4 regions of the Uliginosibacterium sangjuense genome follow, and region 2 is predicted to be linked to each of the others. Evidence: predicted binding sites of a transcription regulator. Region 2 holds the regulator's gene; each other region holds the start of a gene.

Region 1 (7,372 bases), 390 kb from region 2:
TCCGCCAGGCGCTCGACGCCTTGCCTGCGGCACATCACCCGACCTGACAGGCCAAGCCCTTGAGGTATTCCCCTTCCGGCACCGCAAGGCCGATGGGGTGGTCCGCCGCCGCCGACAGGCGATGGATGATGCGCGCGTCAACGCCGGCATCCGAGGCGGCGCCGGCGACGATGCTCTGGAACAGCTCCTGGCCGATGCCGCCGGAACAGGAATACGTCATCAGGATGCCGCCCGGGTTGAGCAGGCGGAAGCCGAGCAGGTTGATGTCCTTGTACGCACGTGCGGCGCGTTGCGCATGCGCGGCGGAGGGCGCGAACTTGGGCGGGTCGAGGACGATCAGGTCGAAGCGGCGGCCCTCGCTGCGCAGGCTGCGCAAGGCCTCGAACACATCGGCCTCCCACCACTCGGCGCGTGCTGCATCGAGCTGCGGGTTGAGTGCGAGATTGCGCTTGCCCCCCTCCAGCGCCGGACCGGAAGAGTCGATCGACAGCACGGAGCTGGCGCCGCCGGCCAGTGCCTGCAGGCTGAAGCCGCCGGTGTAGCAGAAGCAGTTGAGCACGCTGCGGCCGGCCGCAAGCTGGCCGGTCAGCAGGCGGTTGTCGCGCTGGTCGAGGTAGAAGCCGGTCTTGTGGCCGCCGACCACGTCGACCTCCATGCGCACCCCGTTCTCGACGATGCTGAGCGTGCCCGCCGGCATCTCGCCCCAGGCCAGCCCGCTGCGCGGCTCCAGCCCTTCCAGCTTGCGCACCTCGGAATCGGAGCGCTCGTAGACGGCGACACAGCCGGTGGCCTGCACCAGCCCGGCGATGATCGCCTCGCGCCATTTCTCGGCGCCCGCGCTGGTCAGTTGCAGCACCACGACCGGACCGAAACGGTCCGCGATGACGCCCGGCAGGCCGTCGGACTCGCCATGGATCAGCCGCACGCCGTCCTGCGCGCGCAGTTGCGGATGCGCCTGCCGACGCGCCACCGAAGCCGCCACCGTGCGCTTGAAGAAGGCATGGTCGATACTCGTGTCCGGCTCGAAGCACCACATGCGCGCGCGGATCTGCGAAGCCGGGCTGTAGGCCGCACGGCCCAGGCGGCGGCCGTCCGCCGCCACCACCTCGACCGTGTCGCCGGGGCGGGCGCGCCCGTCCAGGCGTGCGACCGAACCGGCGAAGATCCACGGATGCCGGCGCATGGCCGAGCGTTCCTTGCCAGGATTGAGGATGAGTTCAGCCATGGGGTGGCACCGGATTCTGCAAAGGGGCGAATGTTACTCCGGATGCGCGGAGCTGTTCGCCGCCACCGCGGCACAGCACGCCGCCTGCGCTGGAATACGTATAGGGGAAAACGGCAGAAGCCTGCAGAATCCGCCCGACACGCCGTTCTTGCCCCCACAAGGCCCCGACATGAGCGCAGGCAAGGTCCCCATCATCATCGACATCGAAGCCTCGGGCTTCGGCCGTGGCAGCTACCCGATCGAGGTCGGCTGCGCGCTGGCCGACGGCAGCAGTTTCTGCACGCTGATCCAGCCCGCACCCGAGTGGACGCAGTGGGACGAGTCCGCGGAGCGGGTTCATGGGATCTCCCGCGAAGCCTTGTACGAGCACGGCCGCCCTCCCGAGGAGGTGGTGCTGTTGCTCAACCAGCGCCTGCGCGGACAGGTGGTGTATTCGGATGCCTGGTACCACGACTACAGTTGGCTCAATGTGCTGTATGCCGTCACGGAGAGCTATCCCAGCTTCCGCCTGGAACACCTCGCCAGCCTGATGGACGAACAACACGCCAACCAGTGGAACGAAACACGCGCCACCATCCAGCGCGAACAGCGAAGCACACGCCACCGCGCCAGTGCGGATGCACGGATGCTGCAGTTGACCTGGCTGCGCCTCAACCACGGCACCTAGCGCAGCGTAGCCTCGCGCCTCACTCCTTTTTCTTTGCGCGCGGATGCGCCGCGTCATACACCTTGGCCAGGTGCTGGAAATCGAGATGGGTATAGACCTGGGTGCTGCTGATGCTGGCGTGCCCCAGCAGCTCCTGCACCGCACGCAGATCGCCCGAGGACTGCAGCATGTGCGAGGCGAAGCTGTGGCGCAGCATGTGGGGATGCACGTGCACCGGCACGCCGCGCATTTCGGCCCAGCGCGCCAGCCGACGGCGGATCATGCCGGCCGACAGGCGCGTGCCGAGGCGACTCACGAAGAGCGCCGGCTCTTCTGCCGCACTCAGCATCGGTCGCAGCGCGAGCCAGGCCGACAGGGCCTCCAGCGCCTTGGCGCCGACAGGCACACGGCGCATCTTGTTGCGCTTGCCCAGCACGGTCACTTCGCCCTGCTCGACCGAGTACGTTCCGCTGACATCCAGCGCCTCCAGTTCCGCCAGACGCAGCCCGGAGGAATAGAACAGCTCGAACATCGCGTGGTCCCGCAGCTCCAGCACATCATCCGGCTGGGCATCCAGCAAGGCCGCGGCCTGGTCGGGCGAGAGCGCCTTGGGCAGGTTCTTGGGCGCGCGCGGCGGGCGCACTGCCTGCACCGGGTTGTCCTCGGCCAGGCCCTTGCGCATCCACCAGCGGTACAGGCCGCGCCAGGCGGACAAGGTGCGCGCCAGCGAACGCGCGCCCAGCCCACCGGCATGCAGGCGGGCGGCAAAACGGCGGATGTCGGCGCTGCGCAGGCTGATCAGGGGGCGCCCCTGGGCCAGCTCGACGAGCTTCTCCAGGTCGCCGCGGTAATTGCGCAGGGTGTGCGGGGACAGGCGGCGCTGGGTGGCCAGCGCGTCCAGATAGGCCCTCAGTTCGGGCGGCAGTTCGGTGGGCTGCGGCGCAGGTTCAGTCATCGCGCGACCGCCCGGCGCTCAGCCGATCTGGCGCAGCAGCGAGGCCGACACAAGGTCGCCGATGCGCTCGACGTACAGCGTGCCCATGTCGGGGAAGAAACGCTGCGGGTCTTCCGAGCCCAGCACCAGCATGCCGAAGACCTGAGCATCACGGCGCAGCGGCATCATGACGATGGAGCGAAGATGCGGCGCCGCTTCGCCGAACCAGCCCAGCACCTCGGGATGCGCGGCCAGGCCGCAATAGGGGCGGCTCAGGTCGGCGGCGAAAAAGCGCATGTCCTCGGTCACTTCGATGAACTCTGCGCTATCGCGCTTGAGGATGCTGTTCCACACGCGCAGCGCCACATGCGGCACGGCGAAGTCTTCCTGGACATGCGTGTAGATCGCCTGCGCCACCGACTCGAAGCCCTCCGCACGCAGCAAGGCCAGCGCCAGCCGATGCACCTTTTCCGAGATCGCATCGTTCTCCTCGCCGAAGCCGACCAACTCGGCCAGTTTGGCCTGCACCTGTTGCAGCTTGTCGCGCAGCGCGTGCAGCTGGCGCTCGGTCAGCGAGATGGCCTGACCGCCAGTGGGATGCGGCACCGACAGGTCAGCCAGCAGCTCGGCGTTCTCGTCGAAGAAACTGGGGTTGTCGCGCAGGAATTGGACGACGTCTTGTGGGTTCATGGCGGGGCCGTGGGTCAAATGGAAGGAAGTTCGATCTCGCCGTCGAAGACGGAAACGGCCGGACCAGTCATCTGCACCGGCATGCCGGGGCCGGCCCAGGCGATGGTGAGCTCGCCGCCGCGCGTCGCTACGCGTACCGGCGAAGTCAGCAGATTGCGCTGGATACCCGCCACCACGGCGGCGCAGGCGCCGGTGCCGCAGGCCAGGGTCTCGCCCGAGCCACGCTCGAACACGCGCAGGCGGATGGCGTGCTCGTCCAGCACCTGCAGGAAGCCGGCATTCACGCGCGCCGGGAAGCGCACATGATGTTCGATCAAGGGCCCTTGCTCGGTCACCGGTGCCGCATCGACGTCGGCCACCACCTGCACCGCGTGCGGGTTGCCCATGGAGACGGCGGTGATCGCCAGCGTCGTGCCATCCGGCAGCTCCAGCGGCTGCACCACGGCGGCGGAATCGGACACAAAGGGCACGCGCGCCGGCTCGAACACCGGCACGCCCATATCGACCGTGACCAGGCCACCTTCGGCCAGGCGCGGCGTGATCACGCCGGACTTGGTCTCGACGCGGATCTCGGCCTTGGTGGTCAGTTGCTTGTCGACGACGAAGCGCACGAAGCAGCGCGCACCATTGCCGCACTGCTCGACCTCGCTGCCGTCGGCATTGAAGATGCGGTAACGGAAGTCGACGCCGGCCTGGTGCGGCCGCTCGACGATCAGGATCTGGTCGCAGCCCACGCCGAAGCGGCGGTCAGCCAGGTGGCGCGCCTGCCCCGGGCTCAGTTCGACGGCCTGGTTGATCGCGTCGATGACGACGAAGTCATTGCCCAGGCCCTGCATTTTGGTGAAGCGGAGTTTCATCGGTGGATTATCGCAGGTCAGACCAGCAACTGCACCGCGTCACGCCACACGCAGCGATCCATCACCACCTGGATGCCCGCAGCCTGCGCGCGCAACGCCTCGGCCGGATTGACCACGCCGTCCTGCAGCCACAGGCGTGGCGCACCGATCAGGATGCAGTCATCGACGATGGGCGTGATCTGGTCAGCCGCGCGGAACACATCGACCAGGTCGACTGGAAACGGGATGTCACGCAGCGAGGCGTAGGCCGGCTCTCCCAGCACTTCGGTCACCAGGGGCCGCACCGGCACGATCCTCCAGCCGAACTGGCGCTGCATGGCGGCCGCCACACGATGACTGGGCCGCGCCGGGTTGGGCGACAGGCCCACCACGGCCACCGTACGCACCTTGCGCAGCAGCTCGGCAATGTCGCCCTCGGACGGGTTGCGGAAGCTCATCTCAATACACCTTGGCCTCGCCCTCGGGGCGGGTCTTGAAGCGTTTGTGCACCCAGTAGTACTGGTCTGGCTGCAGGGCCACCTCGGCCTCGATGAAGGCGTTCATGCGCGCCGTGTCCGCCACCACATCCTCGGTCGGGTAATCGGCCCAGGGCTCGCGGAACTCTGCCAGGTAGCCCTGCCCCCAGGGCTTCTGCCGCACCACCAGCGGGATCACCGTCGCCTTGGCCAGCCGTGCGATGCGCGGCACGGCCGGGATGGTGGCGGCCGGCACGCCGAAGAAGGGTACGAAGACGGACTCCTTGGGGCCGAAATCCATGTCCGGCAGGATGCCCATCGGAATCCCGCCACGCATCGCCTTGACCGCCGCGCGCACGCCTTCCTGGCGCGACACCAGCACCTGCTTGCCGAAGCGGGTACGGCCGTGGAGCAGCATCTTCTCCAGCAGCTTGTCGTTCTGTGCCGAATACATGGTGACCAGGTCGATCTCCAGGTTCAGGCGCGTGCCGGCCATGTCCAGGCCGACAAAGTGTGGCAGCAGGATGATGATTTCATGCCCCGCGTCGCGCAGCGCCTGCAGCTTCTCCAGTCCGCGCATCTCGACCAGGCGGCGGATGCGCGCCGGCGAGCTCCACCAGATGATGCCGCGCTCCAGCATGGAGCGGATCACCGCCACCACCACCCGTTTCGCCAACTGGCGACGCTCCGCCTCCGACAAGGCGGGGAAACACAGGCGCAGATTGGTCAGCACCACGCGCCGGCGCGAGCCCACCAGGAAGTACAACACCCGGCCCAAGACCCAGCCGCACGCGGCCTGAACAGGCAAGGGCAACCAGTGCAGCAACCAGATGAAAGCGAGAACAAGGCGGGTCAGCATGGCGGACAAGACAGACGAAAGGACGAATTATCCGGCATGGGCTTGCCATGGCGGCAAGCTGCAAGGATAATTTTGTCCATGACCGCCGAGTTAAAGACAACTTGCAGGGCGGGCGTCGCCGGAAACGGAACGCAAAAATACTGCTAAAGCGTCGACCGCTCGAAACCCCGGAGTCGGCCGCGCCGACGATATCCGGGGTTTTTCTTTTGGAGCGCAATCATGGCCAATGAATATCTCTTCTCCTCCGAGTCGGTCTCGGAAGGTCACCCCGACAAGGTCGCCGACCAGATCTCGGACTCCATCCTCGACGCCATCCTGGCCGTCGATCCGCGCGGCCGCGTGGCCTGCGAGACGCTGGTGTCGACCGGCCTGGTAGTGATCTCGGGCGAAATCACAACGACCGGCCACATCAACTACCGCGAGATCGCGCAGGACACCGTGCGCCGCATCGGCTACGACAGTTCGGACATCGGCTTCGACTACAAGAGCTGCGCCATCCTGACCGCCATCAACCGCCAGTCGCCGGACATCGCGCAAGGCGTGAACGAAGGCGAAGGCCTGGACCTGGAACAGGGCGCCGGCGACCAGGGCCTGATGTTCGGCTACGCCTGCAACGAGACGCCCAGCCTGATGCCGCTGCCGATCTACTACGCGCACCGCATCATGCAGCGCCAGGCCGAAGTGCGTAAGGACGGCCGCCTGCCCTGGCTGCGCCCGGACGCCAAGAGCCAGCTGACGGTCAAGTACGTCGACGGCAAGCCGGTGGCGATCGACACCGTGGTGGTGTCGACGCAGCACAGCCCCGAGGTGTCGCACGCTCAACTCTCCGAAGCCGTGATCGAAGAGATCATCAAGCCGGTGCTGCCCAAGGAACTGCTGACGGGCAACGTGAAGTACCTGATCAACCCGACCGGCCGCTTCGTCGTCGGCGGCCCGCACGGCGACTGCGGCCTGACCGGTCGCAAGATCATCGTCGACACCTACGGCGGCATGGGCCGTCACGGTGGCGGCGCCTTCTCCGGCAAGGACCCGTCCAAGGTCGACCGCTCCGCCGCCTACGCCGGCCGCTACGTGGCCAAGAACATCGTCGCCGCCGGTCTAGCCGAGCGCATCGAGGTGCAGGTGGCCTATGCCATCGGCGTGGCGCGCCCGGTGTCGCTGAACGTCAACACCTTCGGCACGGGCAAGGTCAGCGACGACAAGATCGTGGCGCTGATCGAAAAGCACTTCGACCTGCGTCCCAAGGGCATCATCCAGTCGCTCAACCTGCTGCGTCCGATCTACACCAAGACCGCCGCCTACGGCCACTTCGGCCGCGACGAACCGGAGTTCACGTGGGAGGCCACGGACAAGGCGGCTGCGCTGCGTGCAGACGCCGGTCTCTGATTCCGGGCTGTCTTGTGTCACGAAGGGCCGCGCAAGCGGCCCCTTTCATTTCTGGCCCAGGGGATACGTCTCGTCGTTCCTGCGAAAGCAGGAACCCAGCGACTTTAGCGGCACCACCCCACCCGGGATCTCCACGAGAAACACTGGATTCCTGCTGTCGCAGGAATGACGGACTAGGCCAGGCATTCAACATGCGGAGATAGCCGCGCCCGCACACGCAGCGAACTTGGGAGGTTTACGACAATCGCACTCCCGCCTGCGGCAAGCAGGACAATGCCTACCCGCGCGCTTTGCTGCCAGACCCCATGCGGCAGGGGTTT
Region 2 (7,372 bases):
TCCTGGTCCTCGTCGTCCAGCGGCAGGCGCAAGGGCTCGTCGTCGCGCGCACCGCGCCGCTGCAGGTGGACGATCAGCTTGAGCTTCATCTTGCGGCGACAGGCCGTCTCGCCAAAGATAGTGCGGATGTTGAGAATGCCCAGCCCGCGCACCTCAAGAAAGTCCTTGAGCATTTCGGGGCAGCGCCCCTCCAGCACGCCGGAAGCGACGCGCGAGATCTCCACCACGTCGTCTGCCACCAGGCCATGGCCACGCGAGATCAGTTCCAGCGCTAATTCGGACTTGCCGGCACCGGAATCACCGGTGATCAGCACCCCGACGCCCAGCACGTCCATGAACACGCCATGCAGGGAAACGCGCTCCGCCAGCTTGCGCGACAGGTAGGCGCGCAGCACGTCGATGACGCGGGCGGATTCCAGTGGCGAGGCCAGCAAGGGCACGCCCACGTCCTCACAGTTGCGCCGGATGATGTCGGGCACTTCGCAATCGTCGGCCACGATCACGCCCGGCGGCGATGACGCAAGGATGCCCAGCAGGTGATGCTCCAGCTTGTCACGCGCCTGGCGGCGTGCCCACGCGAACTCCGCCTCGCCCATGACTTGCAGGCGATTGGGGTGGATCAGGTTGAGGTGGCCCACCAGGTCAGCCGGCCACACCTTGTTGTCGGTGACGGTGAGATAGCTGTCGAGCCGGCCTGCGATGTGGCGCAGGCGCAGGGCCGTCCGGTTGGCCTCAAACAGCTGGGCGATGCTCGTGCGTCGCATGGGGATCCCATCCGGCGAAGAGAGTGGCGACCGTCGCCACATCCTGCGCGTCTGCCAGACTCTCGCGGAACGCACGGTCACTGAACATCTGCGCCAGTTCGGACAAGAGCTGCAGATGGCTTTCGTTGGCCTGTTCCGGCACCAACATGATGAACACGAGATCGACCGGTTTATTGTCCGGCGCGTCGAATTCGATCGGCAGCGCCAGTTGGACGAAGGCCCCCACGGCCTCCTTGAGCCCCTTGATGCGGCCGTGCGGGATCGCGATGCCCTGGCCCAGCCCGGTGGAGCCCAGCTTCTCGCGTTGCATGAGGGCGTCGAACACGACCTTGCGCGACAGGCTGTGGCTGGCCTCGAACAAGGCGCCGGCCTGCTGGAATACACCCGCCTTGTCGCCAGCAGTGCAGGCAACCAGGATGTTGGCGGAGGGCAGGATGCGAGAGATCAGGTTCATGCTGGGGTAGGCATCGGGCCGACTGCGCCCGCCACGACTGGAAATTCGCCGGCGCGGATCTGCCGCCCTCGGGGCGGCAGATCCGGCTGCAGTTCGACAGGATTATATGTCCGAGTGCAGCACCGCCGTGTGCAGTGTGTTACGAGCCGATCGCCTGTTGCTTGATGCCGGCGTGGCCATGGTCAGCAGTCTTTTCCTTGTGCTTGAGGACTTGGCGGTCGAGCTTGTCCACCATGGCGTCGATAGCCGCGTAGAGGTCGTCATTGTCGCATTCGACATGGATGTCCTTGCCCCGCACATGCAGGGTCACTTCGGCCTTCTGCCGAAGCTTTTCCACCGAGAGGATGACATGCGTCGCCGTGACGTGATCGAAGTGGCGGATCACGCGATCGAGCTTGCTGGTGACGTATTCGCGCAAGGCGGCGGTCACTTCGACATGATGGCCCGTGATGTTGAGGTTCATACCGTACTCCTCTGGTTAGATCGACTTGCGCTGACTGACCGGCGGGATATTCAGCGACTCACGGTACTTGGCGATCGTCCGTCGCGCCACCACGATACCCTGCTGGCCCAACACTTCGGCAATACGGGCGTCGGACAAGGGTTTCCTTGGATCCTCCCCGCCCACCATCTGGCGAATCAGCGCGCGAATCGCCGTGGCTGAGCAGGCACCGCCTGTATCGGTGGATACGTGACTGCCGAAGAAGTACTTCAGTTCAAAAATGCCGCGTGCCGTCGCCATGTACTTCTGCGTGGTCACGCGTGAGACGGTGGATTCGTGCAGTTCGAGTTCTTCCGCGATTTCCCTCAGGGTCAGTGGTCGCATGGCGACTTCACCGTAGTCGAAGAACTGGCGTTGGCGATCGACGATGGCTTGCGAGACCCGCAGAATCGTGTCGAAACGCTGCTGCACGTTCTTGATCAGCCACTTCGCCTCCTGCAACTGCGCGGACAGCGAAGCACTGGCACCACGGTTGTTATGGAGTATATCGGCATAGACACGGTGAATCCTGAGCTTCGGCATCGCCTCCGGATTGAGGCTGGCCGTCCAGTTGCCGCGATACTTCTTCACGATCACGTCGGGCACGATGTAGCGTGCATCGAGCGCCGCGAACTGGGCCCCTGGGCGCGGATTGAGACTGCAGATGAGCTCCTGGGCGGCACGCAGCGCGTCGTCGCTGCAGCCCAGGCGGCGCTTGATCTTCTGAAAGTCGCGCGCGGCCAGTTGCTCAAGGAGTCCATCGACGATGCCCAGCGCCAGCTCGCGGCTGGGCGTGACGGGTAGATTGCGTAGCTGAAGGGTCAGACATTCCTGCAGGTTGCGCGCGCCGACACCGGCCGGGTCCAGGTTCTGCACGTGATGCAGGGCGATCCCCAGCTCTTCCACCTCCACCTCCCACTCCTCGGGAATGAGGGGCAGCAGGTCTTCGAAGCTCTGCTGCAGGTAGCCATCGTCCTCCAGTGCTTCGACCATGAAGCGCACCAGGGCGCGATCACGGTCCGACAAGGGCATCAGGGAGACTTGCGCACTGAGGTGATCATGCAGGCTGGTGGTGGCGGCCTGGAATTCCTGGAAATCCGACTCGTCGTCGTCATCGTTGCCACGCCCGCTGCCGGCCTCGCTGCGCCATTCGGCGGCTTCGCCCAGGTCGTCGTCGGAGGCCGAGTCGTAGGCCTCGTTGATGGTGTCCGGCATCTCGACCGTGGAGGGCGGCTCAAAATCCTCCTCCCCGTTGGCCTTGCGTTCGGCCGAGGCGTAGTCCGCCTCGGTGGCTTCCGCCGTCGTCGTCACCTCGGGGGCGGCCACGACTTCGCCCGCCTCATCCTCCGCCCCATCACGCTCCAGCATCGGGTTGTCGAGCAGCATGCGCTCGATTTCCTGGTTCAGCTCCAGCGTGGAGAGCTGCAACAGCTTGATGGACTGTTGCAGCTGAGGGGTCAGCGCGAGTTGTTGCGAGAGGCGGAGCTGGAGGGAAGGCTTCATGGACAGGGTTGCAGCCAGGCGCGCTCAGAGACGGAAATGTTCGCCCAGGTAGATCTGGCGTACCTGGTCATTGTGCACAATCTCGTTCGGCTTGCCACCGGCCAGCACCTCACCGGCATTGATGATGAAGGCATGGTCGCAGATGCCGAGCGTCTCGCGCACGTTGTGATCGGTGATCAGCACGCCGATACCGCGCTGTTTGAGGAAGTTGATGATCTTCTGGATTTCCAGCACGGCAATCGGGTCGACGCCGGCAAAGGGCTCATCGAGCAGGATCAGCTTGGGTTGGGTGGCGAGCGCACGGGCGATCTCGCAGCGGCGACGCTCGCCGCCCGACAGCGCAATCGCCTGGGTGTCGCGCAGGTGGCCGATGTTCAGCTCATCGAGCAGCTCGTCCAGGCGCTCCTGCATCACCGCCTTGGGCAGCTTCTGCAGCTCCAGCACGGCCAGGATGTTCTCCGCCACGGTGAGCTTGCGGAACACCGAGTTCTCTTGCGGCAGGTAGGACAAGCCCATGCGCGCACGCTTGTGGATCGGCAGGTGCCCAAGCTCGGTGGCGTCCAGTTGCACGCTGCCGCCATCGGCGCGGACCAGGCCGACGATCATGTAGAAGCAGGTGGTCTTGCCGGCGCCATTGGGCCCCAGCAGGCCGACCACCTCGCCGCTGCCGACCTGGAACGACACATCCTTGACCACCGTGCGCGCTTTGTAGCGTTTGCGCAGGCCGGACACCCTAAGCAGACTCATCGAACGGTTCTTTCAAAATCCTGCGTATCACTTCCGACGAAAAACCACGCGACTGCAGGAAGCGTGCCTGCTTCGCCCATTCTTTCGCGTCCTGCGGCGCCTGCGTGAACTTTTTCGCCCACACGCCACGCGCACGACTCAATTCATCTCCTGCCAGACCGGCCAGCGCCTCGCCGGCCAGCTCGGCGCTGACGCCACGCTCGGCCAGCTCGCGCCGGATGCGTCCGCTGCCGAAACGCTCGCCACGCGCACGCACGAAGCTCTCGGCAAAACGCTCATCCGACTGCAGCCCGGTTTCCACCATGCGCTGCACGACCGCCTCCACATCCTCGCCTTCCGCCGCCTTCGCCTTGAGCTTGCGTCGCAGCTCATGCTGCGAATGCTCGCGCGTGGCAAGCATTCGCAGGGCCTGCGATTTGAGCGAAGCGGCCGGCGCTTTCTTCATCACGGCTTATTCGGCCGCCACGACTCCCATGGCGGCCACACCCACGGCTTCGCGAATCTTGTTCTCGATCTCGCGCGCAGTCTCGGGGTGTTCGCGCAGGAATTCGCGCGCATTGTCCTTGCCCTGGCCGATCTTCTCACCCTGGTAGGCATACCAGGCCCCCGACTTGTCGACGAACTTGTGATCGACGCCCATGTCGACGATCTCACCTTCGCGCGAAATGCCTTCGCCGTAGAGGATGTCGAAGTGGGCTTCCTTGAACGGCGGCGCGACCTTGTTCTTGACGACCTTGACCTTGGTCTCGGAGCCAATGACTTCCTCGCCCTTCTTGATCGTGCCAGTGCGGCGGATGTCCAGGCGCACCGAGGCGTAGAACTTCAGCGCGTTGCCGCCCGTCGTGGTTTCGGGATTGCCGAACATCACGCCGATCTTCATGCGGATCTGGTTGATGAAGATGACCAGCGTATTGGTGCGCTTGATGTTGGCGGTGAGCTTGCGCAGCGCCTGGCTCATCAGGCGGGCCTGCAGGCCGGGCAACTGGTCGCCCATCTCGCCTTCGATTTCGGCCTTGGGCGTCAGTGCGGCAACCGAGTCGATCACCAGGATGTCGACGCCGCCGGAGCGCACCAGCATGTCGGCGATCTCCAGCGCCTGCTCGCCGGTGTCCGGCTGGGAGATCAGCAGATCCTCGACCTTGACGCCCAGCTTGCCGGCGTAGCTCACGTCCAGTGCATGCTCAGCGTCGATAAAAGCGGCCGTGCCCCCGATCTTCTGCATCTCGGCGATGACTTGCAGGGTCAGCGTGGTCTTGCCGGAGGACTCCGGTCCGTAGATCTCGACGACGCGGCCGCGCGGCAGGCCGCCGATGCCCAGCGCGATATCCAGCCCCAGGGAGCCGGTCGATACGGCCTGGATGTTCTCCTCCAGCTTGCCGTCGCCCATCCGCATGATGGAGCCCTTGCCGAACTGTTTCTCGATCTGCGAAAGCGCTGCAGCAAGCGCCTTGGCCTTGTTGTCGTCCATGAAAAACCTCGCAAAATGGTCGTGGGAATTATGGCACAGAGCTTGCAACGGAAAGCATCCGGAGCGCCGTGCCTTGCGCAGTGCAACAGCCGATTTGTTTTATCCCGGCCGTCGATGACTGAGTAAATATACAGTATCAATCGCAATGCCCGTGAGCAAACCTGTTCGCCGATTCGCGCATGTGTTTGCAACTGAGAACAATTTTGCGCTTGGCAGCGGTAAAGCGATGAACCATGATGCGGGCCCGGCATCCAACTGCCGTTCAAACCTCCCTGGCCAAGGCGCGAGCGCGGACAACGCCCTCGCGGGATACATGCACTACCGCCCCCTCGCGGCCCTGCTGTGTGCAGGGTTTGCTTTGCTTGCCTGCAAACCCCAAGAAGACACGCTGCCTCTCACGAACAAGGCGGAGGGAACTGCCCCGGCTGCACCCCGGACCGGTGACACCCGCAGCGGGCGGCCACAGAACGTCACCACCACGCAAACCCGCAGCGAGACGGTGCCGCTGATGCTAGAGGCCCAGGGCAGCGTGCTGTCGCTGGACGAGGTGGACCTGCGGCCACAGAAGAACGGCACGATCCGCGAGGTGCTGGTGCGCGAAGGCAGCGAAGTGCGCCGCGGGCAACTGCTGTTCACGCTGGACGACCGCGAAGACGTGGCCAACGTGGAAAAGGCCGCCGCCGCGGTAGCCGGCGCGGAAGCCGCCCTGTCGGTGGCGCGGCGCGACCTGAATCGCACCCAGGAGCTTTCCAACCAGAGCTTCGTCTCCTCCTCCGCGCTGGATACCCAGAAGAACAAGGTGGAAGTGGCCGAGGCGCAGTTGGTGCAGGCCAAGGCGGCACTGGACCAGGCCAAGGTAAGCCTGTCCTACAGCCGCATTTCGGCGCCCTTCGACGGTCGCGCCGGGCGTGTGGATGTGCGCCCTGGCGCCCTGGTCAACGCCAGCTCGACGCAGACTGCGCTGGTGCGCATCACCCGCATGCACCCGATCGGGGTGACCTTCACGCTGCCCGAGAACAATCTGCAGGCGCTGCTGGCGGCGCAGCGCAAGGGCCCGGTGAAAGTGACCGCCACACTCGACGAGCAGCGCGAGATCCAGGGCGAAGTGAGCTTCATCGACAGCAGCGTGGACCGCAACTCCGGCACCATCCTGCTCAAGGCGCGCATGGACAACAGCGCGCGCCTGGTGTGGCCGGGTCAGTACGTCACGGTCAAAGTCGCGGCAGGCGTCATCGACAAGGCGACGGTGCTGCCGGCGCAAGCCGTCATCAACGGTCCTGACGGCCGTCTGGTCTACATCGTGAAGGACGATGCCACGGTCGAGGCCCGGCCGGTCGAGCTGCTGCGCATCGTCGACCAGAAGGCGGTGCTCAAGGGCATCGAGCCCGGGCTCAAGGTGGTGCTGGAAGGCGGCCAGAACCTGCGCCCTGGGGCCAAGGTGGCGGAGGCCGCCGACAAACCGGCGGGCGGACGCAAGCGCGACGGCGGCGCCCAGGACAAGAAGACCCAGGCGGCCGCGCAATGAAGATCGCCGAACTGAGCATCCACCGCCCGGTCGCCACCACCTTGTTGTGGCTGGCCGTGATGATCGGCGGCGTCGCTGCCTGGTTCAAACTCCCCATCTCCGCGCTGCCGTCCTTCAATCAGCCCATCATCCAGGTCAGCGCCAACCTGGCCGGGGCCAGCCCCGAGACCATGGCCTCCTCGGTGGCCACCGTGCTGGAACGTCAGTTCTCGACGATCTCCGGCCTCAAGATGATGACTTCGTCATCCACCCAGGGCAGCACCAACCTGACGCTGGAGTTCCTGCCCTCGCGCGACATCGACGCCGCCTCGGTGGACGTGCAGGCAGCCATCATGCGCGCGCAGCGCCAACTGCCGGAAGACATGACGAATCCACCGAGCTACCGCAAGGTCAACCCGGCGGACGACCCGATCCTGTTCATCACGCTGGA
Region 3 (7,372 bases), 1.5 Mb from region 2:
CGATGGCATAGACCAGCGAGGTATCCTGGAACAGGATGAAGGTCTGCGTCAGCAGCACCGGGACCATGTTGCGGAAGGCCTGCGGCAGCACCACGTGGCCCATGGCCTGCCAGTAGGTCATGCCGATGGCCGAGGCCGCGTAGACCTGACCCTTCGGGATGCTCTGGATGCCGGCGCGCATGATCTCGCTGTAGAAGGCTGCCTGGAACAGGGTGAAGGTGATGATGGCCGAGTTCTCCTGACCGATCGGCTTGCCGGTGAGCAGCGGGATCAGGAAGAAGAACCACAGGATCATCATGAGCAGCGGGATCGAGCGCATGATGTCCACATACAGCTTGGCCGCGCCGGCCAGCAACTTGCCGCCGGACAGGCGGGCCAGCGCCAGCAGCGTGCCGAGGACGATGCCGCCGATCATGGCGATGACGGTCAGTTCCAGGCTGAACAGCAAGCCCTTCATGATCGCGCCCCAGGCCAGCGGGATGACGGAAAAATCAAGTGAACCGAGCATCGTCATTCCCTCACTTTGCCACGATGAAACCAGGCACGTGGGCGCGCCGCTCGATCACTGCCATGCCGCGGTTGGCCGCGTAGGCGCACAGGATGTACAGCACGGTCGGCACCAGCAGGCTCTCGATGACCTGGCCGCCGGTTTCCTCCACCATCTGACGCGATACGAAAACCAGTTCCCATACCCCCACGGCATAGGCCACGCCCGAGTTCTTGAAAGCGTTCATGAACTCCGAGGTCAGCGGCGGGATGATGATGCGATAGGCCATAGGCAGCAGCACGTAGCGATAGGTCTGCAACTGGGTGAAACCGATCGCCAGGCCCGCGTTACGCTGGCCGCGTGGCAGGGCCTGGATACCGGCCCGTACCTGCTCGGCGACACGCGCCGAGGTGAACAGCCCGAGGGCGATCACGGCAGTGAGGAATTCCTTGGCCGGCATGTCCTGCTTAACCCACATCGACAGGTCCTTGGGCAAGAGTTCCGGTACGACGAAGAACCACAGGAACAACTGCATCAGCAGCGGTACGTTGCGGAAAAATTCGACCCAGACGTGGCCGATCAGGGCCAGCCCCTTGTGCGGTGCGGTCCGCAGGATGCCGGCGATGCTGCCCAGCACCAGCGCGATGACCCAGGCCAGCAAAGAAATGGAGATGGTCCAGCCCAGGCCGTGCAGCACCCAGGTCAGATAGGTTTCATCTCCGGAGGGGATGGTCTGGAAGAAGATTCCCCAGTTCCAGTTGTAATTCACTTCGACTCTCCCTTGGCGGTCCCAAATAGGAGGAGGCGGCCTTTTGGCCGCCTCCGTTCCGCGTGCTTCCTGTTACTTCTTGTACATTTCCATCGGGTTGTCGTTCGGCTGCGCGATCGCGGCCTTGAGCATGTCGCTCATCGGCACGCTCAGGTTCACGCCCTTGGGCGGAATCGGCGAGTTGAACCACTTGGCGTAGAGCTTGTTGAGCTCGCCGGTCTTGGCCAGACTGGTCACCGTGGCATGCACCAGACCCTTGAACTGCGGATCATCCTTGCGCAGCATGATGGCGATCGGCTCCACCGACAGCGACTCGCCGACGATGGCGTAGTCCTGCGGCGCCTTGGCGTTGGCGATCAGGCCCATCAGCAGGTTGTCATCCATGACGAAGGCCACGGCGCGATCCGTCTCCAGCATCAGGAAGGAGTCGGCGTGATCCTTGCCATAGACCTCCTTGATGTCCAGGTTCTTGCCCTTCTCGTGGGCGCGGATCAGTTGCACGCTGGTGGTGCCGGTAGTGGTGGCGACCGGCTTGCCGTTGAGCTCCGACAGGCTCTTGATGCCGGAAGACTTCTTCACTGCCATCAGCACGTTGGTGACGTAGGTGGTCGGCGCGAAGGCGACCTGCTGCTGGCGGGCGGCGTTGTTGGTGGTGGAACCGCACTCCAGATCGATGGTGCCATTGACCATCAAGGGGATGCGGTTCTGCGAGGTCACTGCCTGGGTGGCCACCTTCAAGTCGGGCTTCTTCAGGCGTGCCTTCACCGCGTCGACGATCGCATAGCAGATGTCGATGTGATAACCGATCGGTTTTTGACTGGCGTCGAGGTAGGACAGCGGGAACGAGGACTCGCGGATGCCCAGCGTGATCGTGCCGGTGTCCTGGATCTTCTTCAGCGTGCCCGCATCTTGTGCCAGCGCGCCGGCGGACAGCAGGCCCAGGAACAGGGCCGGGAGACAGTACTTCTTGAACATGTGAACCTCCATGAGAAACGCCTAAGGTGCGTCGGATCGCAACTGCGGAGGATAAGCCAGAAGCGGGCCTGTTCCCTCGATGAAGCCTATCCGTCGAAACCAATATTGCGGCAACGCAAGGCGGCGACTTGAGTCGCCGGCCGATACCGCGACGCAGCGTACGGTGGGGAAGCCGTCACGCGCGTCGTCATAGCGCCGCACTATACTCGCCACCTTGATCCACGCTATTGGATGTATCCCATGTTCACCCAGCCGAAAATGACACGCCAGGTTGCCCGTAGCCTCCTGATTCTCGGCCTGATGCTGGGTGCGCCGGGCGGCGTGGCGGCGGATCCCGACAAGGCCGCGCGCTTCTATGAGGACGGCCTGAGCCGCTACAAGCGGGAAGACCTCAGCGGCGCAATCATCCAGCTCAAGAACGCCTTGCAGCAGGACAACAAGCTGCTGGCCGCGCACGTACTGCTTGGCAATGCGTTGCTGCGCACTGGCGATGTGCTGGCGGCCGAGGTGGCGTTCAGCGAGGCTCTGCGCCTGGGGGTCAGCCGAAGCGAAGTCGCCGTCCCTCTGGCCAAGTCCCTGTTGCTGATGGGACAGACGCGGGCATTGCTGGATCGGGTCAGCCCAGAGGGCCTGCCCGTACCGGCTCAGGTCGAGGTGCTTGCCCTGCGCGGGGTCGCCCATTTCGAGCTGGGCGAACTGGCGCAGTCCACCGCTAGCTTCGAGCGTGCGCGCCAGCTCGACCCACACTCCCCGGTGCCACTGGTGGCGGAAGCCCCGATCCTGCTTGCGCGTGGCCAATTGGCCCAGGCCAAGGCCCTGATCGACAAGGCGGTGCAACTCGCACCGCAGAACGCCGACGCCTGGTATCTGCAGGGCTCGGTGACGCATATCGGTGGCGACTTGAAGCAGGCGCTCGACCACTACAGCAAGGCCCTGGGGGCCAATCCCAAGCACATCGACGCACGCCTGGCGCGCGTCGCCATCTACCTTGAATTGCAGCGCGACGCAGATGCCGAGAAGGATCTCGATGCCCTGCGCCAGCAGGTGCCGGCCGAAGCCCGTGCCAACTACCTGCGCGCGGTACTGGCAGGACGCAAGGGCAACTCCGCGGAGGTCGCGCGCCTGCTGGGCGAGGTCGCCAAGGTCGTGGATGCCATGCCGCGGGCATGGATCAACAATCAGGAGCAGTTCCTGATGCTCGGGGCGACCGCCCATCACGGGCTCGGCAACTTCACCGCGGCACGCGCCTACCTCGACACCATCATCGGCCGGAATGGCCGGCATGCCGCCGCGCGCAAGCTGCTGGCCTCGATCTATTTCGATCAGGGCGACCTGGCGAGCGCCAGCAATACCCTGGATCCCGCCTTGCGGGACGTGCCGGGTGACGGTCAGGCCCTGTTCCTCAAGGGGCGCATCCTCATGGCTGAGAAGCGCTACGTACAGGCCACCGACTACCTCGAGCGTGCGGCCAAGGCCGGCCTGGATACCGCCGAGGTCAAGGCCGTTCTGGGCCAGGGCTTGCTGAATCTCGGCAAAGGCGAGCAAGGGCTCAAGAGCATGGAAGAGGCATTCCGGCGCAAACCCGGCGATGCCGCCATCGGCCTCATGCTCGCCGGCCTGCATATGCGGATGGGCCAGTCGGCCAAGGCTATCCAGGTCGTCGACAGCATGCTCAAGCGCGACCCCAACAACCTGGCGGCACTCAACCTGCTGGGCGTGGTCAAGGGGGCTGCAGGTGATCGCGTCGGTGCGCGCAAGGCCTATGAACAAGCCTTGGCGCGCGAACCGAAGTTCAGCACCGTGACGCTCAACCTGGCGCGCCTGGACCAGGCGGAAGGCAAGCAGGCCGAGGCCCGCAAGCGCCTTGACGCCTTGGTTGCGGCGGAGCCCCAGAACTCCCTGGCGCAGTACGAACTGGCCTTGCTCGAACAACGCATGGGCCGGTCGCAAGAGGCCCAGCGCCGGCTGCAGAAGGTGGTGGATGAACAGCCGCGGGATGTCACGGCCGGGGTGGCCCTGATCGACATCCTCCTCACCCAGAAGTCCTACGAGCCAGCCCTCAAGCTGGCGCGGGATCTGGTCGCGCGCGTACCGGACAATCTCGATGCGCTGGCCGCCCAGGCCCGCGTACAGATCGCTTCGAGCGACAACAAGGGGGCCATCCAGACCATGAAGGACATGACGCGTCTGGCGGAGTTCAACCCGGTACTGCAGGTCCGCATCGGGCGTATGCAGCTCATGGTCAACAACACTGAAGGTGCGGCCTACAACGCCCAAAAAGCGCTGGCCGTCGCCCCCGAAGACCTTGCCGCGCTGTCGCTGCAGGCGGACACCGAGTTGAGCCGGCGCGACATTGGCAAGGCCGAGGCGATCGCGCGGGACATCCAGGCCCGCTACCCGTCCAGTGCCGAAGGCTGGCGTATTGCGGGCGACGCCGCTTCCGCCCGTGGCCAGCACCAGGCGGCGGCGGTTGCCTATCGCAGCGCGCTCGAGCGCGACCCCACCACGATCAACGTCCAGCGCGTGGCCCACGCCTGGCTGCTCGTGGGCGACACCCGCCAAGCCTTGGCGGCCCTGGAGTCCTGGTTGGCCCAGCGGCCGGGCGACGTCGCGGTGCGCGCGGCGCTGGCCGAATCCCACATGCGTGCCGGCAACTGGACTGTCGCCCGCACCCAGTACGAACAAGTACTCAAGGTGGACCCGAACAATCCGGTCTTCCTCAACAACCTCGCGAACATCCTGATCCGGTTGAAGGACCCGCAGGCTGTCGCGGTGGCCGAGCGTGCCTGGAAGGCGGCCCCCGGCAATCCCGACGCGATCGACACCTACGGCTGGGCCCTGGCCCAGTCAGGAGACTATGAGCGGGCGCTGCGCCTGCTGCGCGACGCGCGGCTACGTCTGCCCCAGAACCCCGACGTGCGCCACCACCTCGCCTTCACCCTGGCCCGCCTGGGGCGCAAGGAAGAGGCGAAAGCCGAGTTGCAGCCCATGTTCCAGGCTCAGGCAAAGTTCGAAGCACCGGACGCGGTGGCTGTGCTCCGACGTGAGCTCGGGATCTGATAAGCGTTTACCGCAGGACTCATTTCTGGTGCTGTCGGTGCTTTTTACAGCCCACCTTCTACAGGGGGTGTGGGTTTGTGTAAAGCACTGACATATTTGAAGTTTTTTTTTGGTGGAACAGGGTTTGCTTAATGAACTGAAAAACGCCTTTCTGCTGGAGTTCCACAATGAAAAACCCCGCTCAACTCGTTCTGGCCCTATTGCTAGCAATTGCAGCTCCGGCCGCGCTGGGCGCAACGACTTGGAACTTCACTTCGGGCGGCACGCAAGGCGGTGTCATCAACGGCTATGGTAACAACCGTACCTGGACGGCTGACGGAGTTTCCGTGACCGCAACGGCGTGGTCCAACACGGTTGGCTCAACCAACACCGCACTTGAAGACGGCTATGTCGGTGCCTATACCGGCGGTCTTGGCGTGCAGAACAGGGACTGCGACGGAACCAGTTGCCTGAGCGGGAGTTCTACAGGTGATAGTGACGAGGGCGTGAGTCCGGAACACTCGGTTGATTCTGCCACCCGTTTCGACTCCGTCCTGTTCAGCTTCGGCAAGGCCGTGAATTTGACAGACGTCACGATCGGCTGGAGTTCCGGCGACAGCGACCTGTTCGTGATGGCCTATACCGGCAGCACCGGTCCGGCCGACATCAACACCATCCTCAAGGGCAAGACCTATTCCTCCTTGGTCAGCAGTGGCTGGACTCTGACCAGCAAGCTGAGCAACCTCGCCTGGAATACGGCAGGGGATGCTACTAACCAGAGTGGGACGAACTCCACGACCTCCATGTACTGGCTGGTTGGCGCGGCCAACAGCAGCGTGTGGGCCAATACCGACTCCAGCAAGGATTACATCAAGATCGCATCGCTGACCGGTACGACCCCGACGACGACGGACGTACCCGAACCGGCACCGCTGGCCTTGCTCGGGATCGCACTGGCCGGACTTTTCTGGTCTCGCCAGCGTCGCTGAGTCCTTACTTTCTTTGCACAGAACGGGCACCTTCGGGTGCCCGTTCTGTTTGTGCGTGGGTGGTGGCGAGGCCTGTTGCCCGGATGCGACGTCGCCATTGGGATTGGCTGGATCGCTTGCAGCGAGCGCCTGCTCTGGCCGAGTCTTCATCGGGACTGGCGTCGCCAAAGGCTGTGTTGCGTATCCGCAACAAAAGATCCGGTATACGCGCTTCGACGATACGAATTCCCACATTTGCCTCGGGTCCAGCGCCACAATCGCCGCAACTCCCCGTCCGCGGGGGGTGAGCAGGCGTGGCAAACCTGGGTACGCCAGCCTGATCTTCAAACTATGAGGAGAATTCCATGCAAGTGAAACTGATCGCGCTGGCTGTCGCCGGCCTGATGGCAGCCCCCGCTTTCGCACAGTCGAACGTGACCGTCTACGGCCGCGTTGACATGGCGTACACCAACCTGACCAACGACGACAAGGGTTCCGTGCTGGAGCAAGAGTCGAGCAACCGTTGGGGCCTGATGGGTGAAGAAGACCTGGGCGGCGGCCTGAAGGCCTTCTTCCAGTTGGAAAACCGTTTCTGGCTGGACAACGGCAACACCGACCCGAACCCGGCGGTGAGCACCTCGACCCGTTCGATCTCCAACGGCACCTCGACGCAAACCGTCGCTGTGGTGACCGGTGCTTCGGCCACCAACACCCAGTGGAAGGACAAGGCTTGGGTTGGTCTGTCGGGCGGCTTCGGCAAGGTCTACCTGGGCCGTAACGCTTCCGTGGGCTACGCCCTGTACGGTGGTGGCGGTGCAACTTCCGGCGGTTACGAGTCCTTCGGTGGCGACACCATCGGTTCGTTCGGCTCGCGTCGCGGTAAGGTCGTGAACCTGTGGAACAACTCCGTGCGTTACGACTCGCCGGTCTGGGGTGGCTTCCAAGCCATCGCCACCTACAGCTTCAACGAAGAAGCTGCTGGCGGCAAGGCTGCTTACGCCCTCGGCGGCAAGCTGGGTCTGGGCGGCTTCCGTGGCGAGCTGGTCTATCAAAAGGACGTGGGTGACGCCGGCGGCGGCGCGCTGGTCAAGGGCCGCATGTACGACACCACCTACCTGACCGCTGGCTACGCCT
Region 4 (7,372 bases), 1.3 Mb from region 2:
GTGAGCGATGCGCAGAGCGCCGAGTACCAGCGCTTGCTGGGCATGGCGACGCGCCTCAAGCGCTTCTCCATCCCGCTGCACATCGGCACCTGGGCCTTTGGCCTGGCGATCATCTTCAGCGGCGGCATGGAGACGGCCAGTGCCTGGCTGTCGCAGCACTGGCTGCATGCCAAGCTGACCCTGGTGCTGCTCCTGTCCGGCTACGATGGCTGGTGCACCCGCCTGCTGCGCGACTTCAAGGCCGGGCGCAACACCCGCAGCCACGTCTGGTACCGCTGGTTCAACGAGGTGCCGGTACTGTTCCTGCTGGCCATCGTGATCCTCGTCATCGTGAAACCCTTCTGACATGGCCGAAATCTTCTTTTCTCCCTGCCCGCGCGGGCTGGAGCATTTCCTGGTCGAAGAGCTGGGCGCGCTGGGCGCACAAGAGATCAGCAGTGTGCCGGGTGGCGTGGCTTTCGAGGGCGACTGGCCGCTGGCCTGGCGCGTGAACCTGCACAGCCGCATCGCCACGCGCGTACTGTGGAAGGTCGGGCAGACGCGCTACCGCAGCGAGGAGGAGATCTTCAAGCTGGCCTACGCCACGACCTGGGCCAAATGGTTCACGCCGGATGAAACCATCCGCATATTCGTCACCGCGATCAAGTCGCCGCTGAAGAGCCTGAACTTCGTGACCCTGCGCATCAAGGATGGGCTGTGCGACCACTTCCGCACCATCAGCGGCCGCCGCCCCAGCGTGGATACCGAGGCGCCGGATGTGCGGGTGCATGCCTTCCTCACGGCCGAGACCTGCACGCTGTACCTCGATACCTCGGGCGAGCCGCTGTACAAGCGCGGCTTCAAGCAGGCCAAGGTGGAAGCGCCGCTGAAGGAGAACCTGGCCGCCGGCATCATCCGGCTGAGTGGCTGGCAACCCGGGCAAAGCCTGCTCGACCCCATGTGCGGCAGCGGCACCTTCCTGCTCGAAGCGGCGCAGATGGCGCTCGATGTAGCGCCTGGTCTGGGTCGCCGCTTTGCCTTCGAGCGTCTCCGTCATTTTGATTCGGGTGAGTACCGGCGTGTGCGCAGCGCTGCCGAGCAACAGCGCAAACCGGTCCGCAAGCTCGACATCTTCGGTGCGGATATCGACCCGCGCCAGGTGCGCGCCACCGAGGCCAACCTGGATGCGGCGGGCCTGCATGGCGCGGTGGCGGTCATCGACAGCGATGTGCTCGATCTGGACCCGCCGGCTGACGACGGAGTCATGGTCACCAATCCGCCTTATGGCGTGCGCCTGGGCAGCGGAGAGGAATTGTCGGAGTGGTATCCGAAGCTTGGCGACGCCTTCAAGGCGCACTACGCCGGGTGGAACTGCTACCTGCTGTCGGCCGATACCGAACTGCCCAAGCGCATCGGCCTGAAGGCCAGCAAGCGCACCCCCTTGATGAATGGCGACCTTGATTGTCGCCTCTACGAATACCGCATCGTGGCCGGGCAGAACCGCGAACGAGGCTGACCCGCCGCGTCCGGGGCGCGCCGGTTTGCCGCGCGGACGGCCGCCCGGAGTGGACGGGGGGATTCTTTGCCGCCGACAAGCGAGCATTGCCTATACTGGCCATGACTTGCAGCCTGTCGTCCCCCTCGCCCCAACCTGGAGCTGCTCCGATGCGTGGAACCCTGGCGCGTAGCCTGCCGCTGGCCTTGTTCGCCGGTACCATCTTCAGCAGCGCCTTCGCGCTGTTCCTGGTGCAGCCCATCATCGCCAAGCAGATCCTGCCCTGGTTCGGGGGCTCGGCCGCGGTATGGGCCACCTGCATGGTCTTCTTCCAACTCGTGCTGCTGGCCGGCTATGCCTATGCCGACTGGCTGACGCGGGCGCTGCCACCGCGCCTGCAGGCGCTGCTGCATGGCGTGTTGTTGCTGGCGAGCCTGGCCTTGCTGCCCATCGTGGTGGAGGCGCAGTGGAAGCCGGCCGGCGACGAGGAGCCGGGCTGGCTGATCCTGCGTCTGTTGCTGGCCACCATCGGCCTGCCCTATTTCCTGTTGTCGACCACCGGGCCGCTGATGCAGGCCTGGTTGGCGCGCCTCGACCTGAGCCGCCATGTCTATCGCTACTTCTCCCTGTCCAACCTGGCGTCCCTGTTGGCCCTGCTGTGCTACCCCGTGCTGATCGAACGTCATGCCGGCAACCTGCAACAGGCGCAGGGTTGGTCGCTGCTGTACGCACTGTTCGTCTTGCTGTGCGGCGGCGCCACTCTGTATTACGCCCTTCGTGGTCATGCGCTGGCGCCGGCGCGGCACGAGCGGGAGCATGCGCCGGAAGGCGATTGGGATCCGGGTTGGCGTGATTACCTGGGCTGGCTGCTGCCGGCAGCCCTGGCGTCCTGGCTGCTTCTGGCAGTGTCCAACCACATCACGCAGAACGTGGCGGCGATCCCCTTCCTGTGGGTTTTGCCGCTGAGTCTCTACTTGCTGAGCTTCGTGCTGTGCTTCGAGAGCGATCGCTGGTACCGGCGCGGCCTGTTCCTGCCTGTGGCCGGGGGCTTGCTGCTCGTGTGCGCGTATGGCCTGTACGACGGCAGCGTGGGGCGTGACATCCAGGTCGCCGTGCCGGTCTATGTCGCCGGCCTGTTTGCCCTGTGCATGTTCCTGCACGGCGAACTGGCACGGCAGCGCCCCGGCCCGCGCCATCTCACACGCTTCTACCTGATGATCTCGCTTGGCGGGGCGGCCGGCGGCATCGCTGTGGGGCTCGTGGCGCCGCGCGTGTTGCCGGCCTACTACGAACTGGGTATCGGCTTGGTGGTGACAGCGCTGCTGGCCGTGTTCCTGCTGCGCGGACTGCGCTTCGCGCGCGTCTCCGCGCTGCTGCTGGCCGTGCTGGCGGGGTGGTGCCTGCACCTGCAGATCAGGTACGACTATGCCGACAGCCGCGTCATCACGCGCAGCTTCTACGGCACCCTGATCACCGCCGACTTGCAGCGCGACGACCTGGGCGTCCCGGTGCGTCGCCTGTTCCACGGCTCGGTCAAGCATGGCGAACAGATCCTGGCGGCAGACCGCGGACGCGAACCGACGGCCTACTATGGCCCGACCTCCGGGGTGGGCCTGGCGCTCGCGCATACCCGCCAGTCGCCGCAGGCGGTGGGCGTCATCGGCCTGGGTGCGGGCACGCTGGCGGTCTACGGACAGGCCGGCGATCGCTACCGGCTGTACGAGATCAACCCGGATGTCATCACCCTGGCGCGCGAGGAGTTCAGTTTCCTGCGCGATAGCGCGGCAGGTATCGAGACGGTGCTGGGGGATGCGCGCCTGGCCCTGGAGCGCGAGCCAGCGCAGGGTTTCGACGTGCTGGTGGTCGATGCATTCTCGGGCGACTCCATCCCGGTCCACCTGATCACCGACGAGGCGATGGCAGCCTACCTGCGGCACCTTAAACCGACCGGCATCATCGCCTTCCACATCACCAACCACTACCTGTGGCTGGCGCCGGTGGTGCAGAACATCGCGCAGGCGCGAGGCCTGGCCTTCGCCTTCGTGCGCGATGACCCGCCGGCCGCGCAACTGAGCGCCACCGACTGGGTGCTCGTCGCGCCAGACCCACGCACGCTGGCGCAGGCACCCATCCAGCGGGCGAGCACGCCGGTCGCGCCGATGCCGCAGTTGGGGGTGTGGAGCGACGACTTCAACAACCTGTTTGATGTGTTGAAGTAGCGTCGCGGCTGATCGCGCCGTGGGGGGCATGTCAGCCCCTTTTTGTCGTAAAGGCGACGTAACACACAGCCCGCCTGTCTGCTCTGCCGCGGCTCCTTTGCGTCTCAAGGTGCTGGCACGCCCGGCCACCGCGCCGCGGGTGGCATCAAACCCATGCCTGGCACGCTATTCGCTGTATCAGCAAGTAAATAGCGTGCGTGGGGCGCAAGGGAGCGAGCATGTTCAAGACTGCCAGGTGGCGAGCCTGTTGCGAGCCGGGGCTGACTGTGGTGCTGGGGGCGGTGTCGCTGCGGGTCTTCCTGGGGCTGCGCAGGCTGGGCGTGCAATGAAGCGGGGGCTTGCTGCACGCCCGGCCGGGCGCTTACCGGACGGCGAGAATCACGCCCGAGGCCTTGATCACCGCGGTGGCGGGACAGCCTTCCTTGAGGCCCAGCTCGATCACTGCATCGCGCGTGATGCTGGCAAAGATGTCTGCCCCGCCCGGCAGGCCGATCACCACCTCGGCGCTGACCGGGCCCTGCACCAGCTTCTTCACCGTGCCGGCCAGGCAGTTGCGGGCCGACAGTTTGAGGCCGTCGCCCTCGGTCATCACGATCACGTTGGAAGCCTTGACCAGGGCTGTGACTGGCTGGCCGACGGCCAGGCCAAGTGCGCTCACGCTGCCCTGGGTGATGGTGGAGACCAGCTTGTCGCCCCCCGTCGTGGTGACTTCGACCTCGGCGCTGACCGGGCCGGTGGAGAGGGCACTGACCGTGCCCTCGAAAACATTGCGTGCGCTGATCTTCATGACTACGAACCTTTCGCGGATGAACGTGACGGACGTGGTGATTCCACGTCGCCGACTGTATGGGGCTGGCATGCGACGTTTCAACCACAGCGCTCGACGGGGCACGCTGCATCCGAACTGTCCTGTACGTTATTTCGTTATTTATGTGTAAATATAACGCTGTCTGCTAGAGGAAAGTATCCGTTATGAAGTCGTTACGCATGATTGGCCGTTTCGGCGTGGATCTGGCGAGTGGCAGTTTCCTCGGCGACACCCGCATCCGGCTGCTGGAGGCCATTGAGCAGTGCGGTTCGATTTCGCAGGCCGCGAAGGAAGTGCCCTTGTCCTACAAGGCCGCGTGGGACGCCATCGACGCGATGAACAACCTGGCGGAGCGTCCGTTGGTGGAGCGCGCGGTCGGGGGGCGCAACGGTGGCGGCACCCTGCTCACCGACTATGGCAAGCGGGTGATCGCGCTCTACCGCGCGATGGAGGCCGAATACCAACTGGCGTTGGATCGTGTGACCGCGAGCCTCAACGAGGCCGGTGGCGAAGACCCGCAAGCCCTGCGCCGCCTGATGCGCAGCGTGGGGGTGACGCCCAGCGCGCGCAACCAGTTCGTCGGCCCGATCACCACGCTGCGAGCCGGTGAGGTGACCTTCGAGGTCGGCATCCGCTTCGACGGTATGAATGAGGTCGTGGCGCAGATCTCGCGCGAAGGTGCCGAGCAGCTGCAGCTTGGACTGGGCCGCGAGCTGCACGCCTGGGTCAACGCGTCCTCGGTGATCCTGATGACCGATCGCCGCCTGCGCCTGTCCGCACGCAACCAGTTGTGGGGCACGGTGAGCCGCATCCACGAAGGGCCGGTGGCGGTCGACGTGGTGCTGGAACTGCCGGGCGGGCGCACCGTGAGCGCGCTGATCACCCGCGAGTCGCTGGCCGAACTGGGGCTGCGCGAAGGCGTGGAGGCCTGCGCGGTGTTCAAGGCCTCGACCGTGATGCTGTGTTCCTTCGACTGACTGTCATGTTTATCCCTGCCTCACCCCGAAAGGTTCTGCCATGAAACACCTTGTCGCCCTGCTGGCCGCTGTCGGCCTGGTTACCCCCGTCTATGCCGATGAAGTCAAGGTCGCGGTAGCCGCCAACTTCACCGCGCCGATGCAGAAGATCGCCGCCGAGTTCGAGCGCGACACCGGCCACAAGGCCGTGGTGTCGACCGGTGCGACCGGCGCCTTCTATGCCCAGATCAAGAACGGCGCGCCCTTCGAAGTCTTCCTGTCCGCCGATGATGAAACCCCCGCCAAGCTTGAGTCCGAAGGCGCCGGCGTCAAGGGCTCCCGCTTCACTTATGCCATCGGCAAGCTGGTTCTGTGGAGCGCCAAGCCGGGCTATGTGGATGACAAGGGCGAAGTGCTGAAGAAGGGGGACTACGCCAAGCTCTCCCTGGCCAACCCCAGGACGGCGCCCTACGGCGCGGCAGGTGTCGAAGTGCTCAAGAAGCTGGGCCTGCTGGCGACCGTGCAGCCCAAGATCGTGCAGGGCGAGAACATCTCGCAGGCCTATCAGTTCGTCAGCACCGGCAATGCCGAGCTGGGCTTCGTGGCCCTGTCGCAGGTGTGGGAGAGCGGCGCGCTCAAGAGCGGTTCGGCCTGGGTGGTGCCGCAGGCGGACTACCCGCAGATCAAGCAGGACGCCATCCTGCTGAACAATGGCGCGGGCAAGCCGGCGGCCGACGCGCTGCTGAAGTATCTTCGGTCAGACAAGGCGAAGACGGTGATCAGGGCATATGGCTACGACCTGTAGGCGCTGTCGAGTGGCCCGGCGCCACCACGGGCCGGCTGCCGGGCCAGGAGGCGGCACGCCCCCTGCTTGTCGGCCATGCCTTGAGATGAGACACACAAGCTAGGAACGCAATGTTGCAGGAACAGGATTGGTTGGCCATCTGGCTGACGTTCAAGCTGGCCAGTACCGTGACGCTGCTGCTCTTGGTGGTGGGGACCCCGCTTGCCTGGTGGTTGGCCAATACCCGCTCGCGCCTGCGTGGGGTGGTGGCGGCACTGGTATCGATGCCGCTGGTCTTGCCGCCCACGGTGCTTGGCTTTTACCTCCTGCTGCTCATGGGGCCACACGGTCCGGTGGGGCAGCTCACGCAATCGCTTGGCCTGGGAATCCTGCCCTTCACTTTCTGGGGACTGGTCGTGGCCTCGGTTTTCTACTCGATGCCTTTCGTGGTGCAGCCTATCCAGAATGCCATCGAGGCAATCGGCCCGCGGCCGCGTGAAGTGGCCGCCACCTTGCGTGCTTCACCATGGGATACCTTCTGGTCGGTGGTTGTCCCGCTGGCTCGCCCCGGTTTCCTGACCGCCGCCATCCTCGGCTTCGCACACACGGTGGGCGAGTTCGGCGTGGTGCTGATGATCGGCGGCAACATTCCGGGCGCCACCCGCGTCGTGTCGGTGCAGATCTACGACCACGTGGAGGCGCTGGAGTACACGCAGGCACACTGGCTGTCTGGCGGCATGGTGCTGTTCTCCTTTCTGGTGCTGCTGGCGCTGTACACCCTCAACCCCGACTCACGGAAGAAGCCGACATGAGCGGTATGGGCGATCAGCTCGCGCTGCGCGTGCAGCATGCCTTTCCCGGCTTCACGTTGGACGTGGACCTGACCCTGCCCGGCAAGGGCATCAGCGTGCTGTTCGGGCACTCCGGCTCGGGCAAGACCACGCTGCTGCGCTGCGTGGCCGGACTGGAGCGCGCGACCGCAGCGGACATCCGGCTCAATGGCGAATACTGGCAGCGTGCCGATACTTTCATCCCGACCTGGCGTCGTCAGATCGGCTACGTGTTCCAGGAGGCCAGCCTGTTCCCGCATTTGGATGTGCGGCGCAATCTGGCCTTCGGCATGAAGCGCGC

What was found. The regulator sigma-54, encoded in region 2, starts transcription at its own class of promoters, with help from an activator protein. The targets are predictions, from matches to a motif close to TGGCACGCTTNCTGCTNA.
Region 1: the regulator sigma-54 is predicted to act here: its motif matches at 5,796-5,813, upstream of metK (methionine adenosyltransferase).
Region 3: the regulator sigma-54 is predicted to act here: its motif matches at 5,405-5,422, upstream of xdp1 (exosortase-dependent surface protein XDP1).
Region 4: the regulator sigma-54 is predicted to act here: its motif matches at 4,633-4,650, upstream of NMB43_RS03900 (TOBE domain-containing protein).

Annotation. Positions count from the first base shown of each region.
Region 1 is NZ_CP101132.1:3,624,753-3,632,124, forward strand. Features, by position in the region: gene NMB43_RS16670 (glycosyltransferase family 9 protein) at 1-47, shown strand, start outside; gene NMB43_RS16675 (class I SAM-dependent rRNA methyltransferase) at 35-1,225, opposite strand; gene NMB43_RS16680 (3'-5' exonuclease) at 1,395-1,892, shown strand; gene xerC (tyrosine recombinase XerC) at 1,912-2,826, opposite strand; gene NMB43_RS16690 (DUF484 family protein) at 2,845-3,495, opposite strand; gene dapF (diaminopimelate epimerase) at 3,510-4,352, opposite strand; gene NMB43_RS16700 (CoA-binding protein) at 4,370-4,789, opposite strand; gene NMB43_RS16705 (lysophospholipid acyltransferase family protein) at 4,791-5,663, opposite strand; gene metK (methionine adenosyltransferase) at 5,886-7,052, shown strand.
Region 2 is NZ_CP101132.1:4,015,185-4,022,556, forward strand. Features, by position in the region: gene hprK (HPr(Ser) kinase/phosphatase) at 1-764, opposite strand, end outside; gene ptsN (PTS IIA-like nitrogen regulatory protein PtsN) at 733-1,218, opposite strand; gene hpf (ribosome hibernation-promoting factor, HPF/YfiA family) at 1,358-1,681, opposite strand; gene NMB43_RS18635 (RNA polymerase factor sigma-54) at 1,697-3,202, opposite strand; gene lptB (LPS export ABC transporter ATP-binding protein) at 3,227-3,949, opposite strand; gene recX (recombination regulator RecX) at 3,936-4,394, opposite strand; gene recA (recombinase RecA) at 4,401-5,417, opposite strand; gene NMB43_RS18655 (efflux RND transporter periplasmic adaptor subunit) at 5,731-6,942, shown strand; gene NMB43_RS18660 (efflux RND transporter permease subunit) at 6,939-7,372, shown strand, end outside.
Region 3 is NZ_CP101132.1:1,023,754-1,031,125, forward strand. Features, by position in the region: gene NMB43_RS04665 (amino acid ABC transporter permease) at 1-508, opposite strand, end outside; gene NMB43_RS04670 (amino acid ABC transporter permease) at 519-1,256, opposite strand; gene NMB43_RS04675 (transporter substrate-binding domain-containing protein) at 1,329-2,231, opposite strand; gene prsT (XrtA/PEP-CTERM system TPR-repeat protein PrsT) at 2,472-5,291, shown strand; gene xdp1 (exosortase-dependent surface protein XDP1) at 5,459-6,259, shown strand; gene NMB43_RS04690 (porin) at 6,604-7,372, shown strand, end outside.
Region 4 is NZ_CP101132.1:850,826-858,197, forward strand. Features, by position in the region: gene NMB43_RS03880 (CopD family protein) at 1-345, shown strand, start outside; gene NMB43_RS03885 (THUMP domain-containing class I SAM-dependent RNA methyltransferase) at 347-1,495, shown strand; gene NMB43_RS03890 (spermidine synthase) at 1,645-3,693, shown strand; gene NMB43_RS03895 (TOBE domain-containing protein) at 4,055-4,480, opposite strand; gene NMB43_RS03900 (TOBE domain-containing protein) at 4,666-5,478, shown strand; gene modA (molybdate ABC transporter substrate-binding protein) at 5,519-6,262, shown strand; gene modB (molybdate ABC transporter permease subunit) at 6,373-7,053, shown strand; gene modC (molybdenum ABC transporter ATP-binding protein) at 7,059-7,372, shown strand, end outside.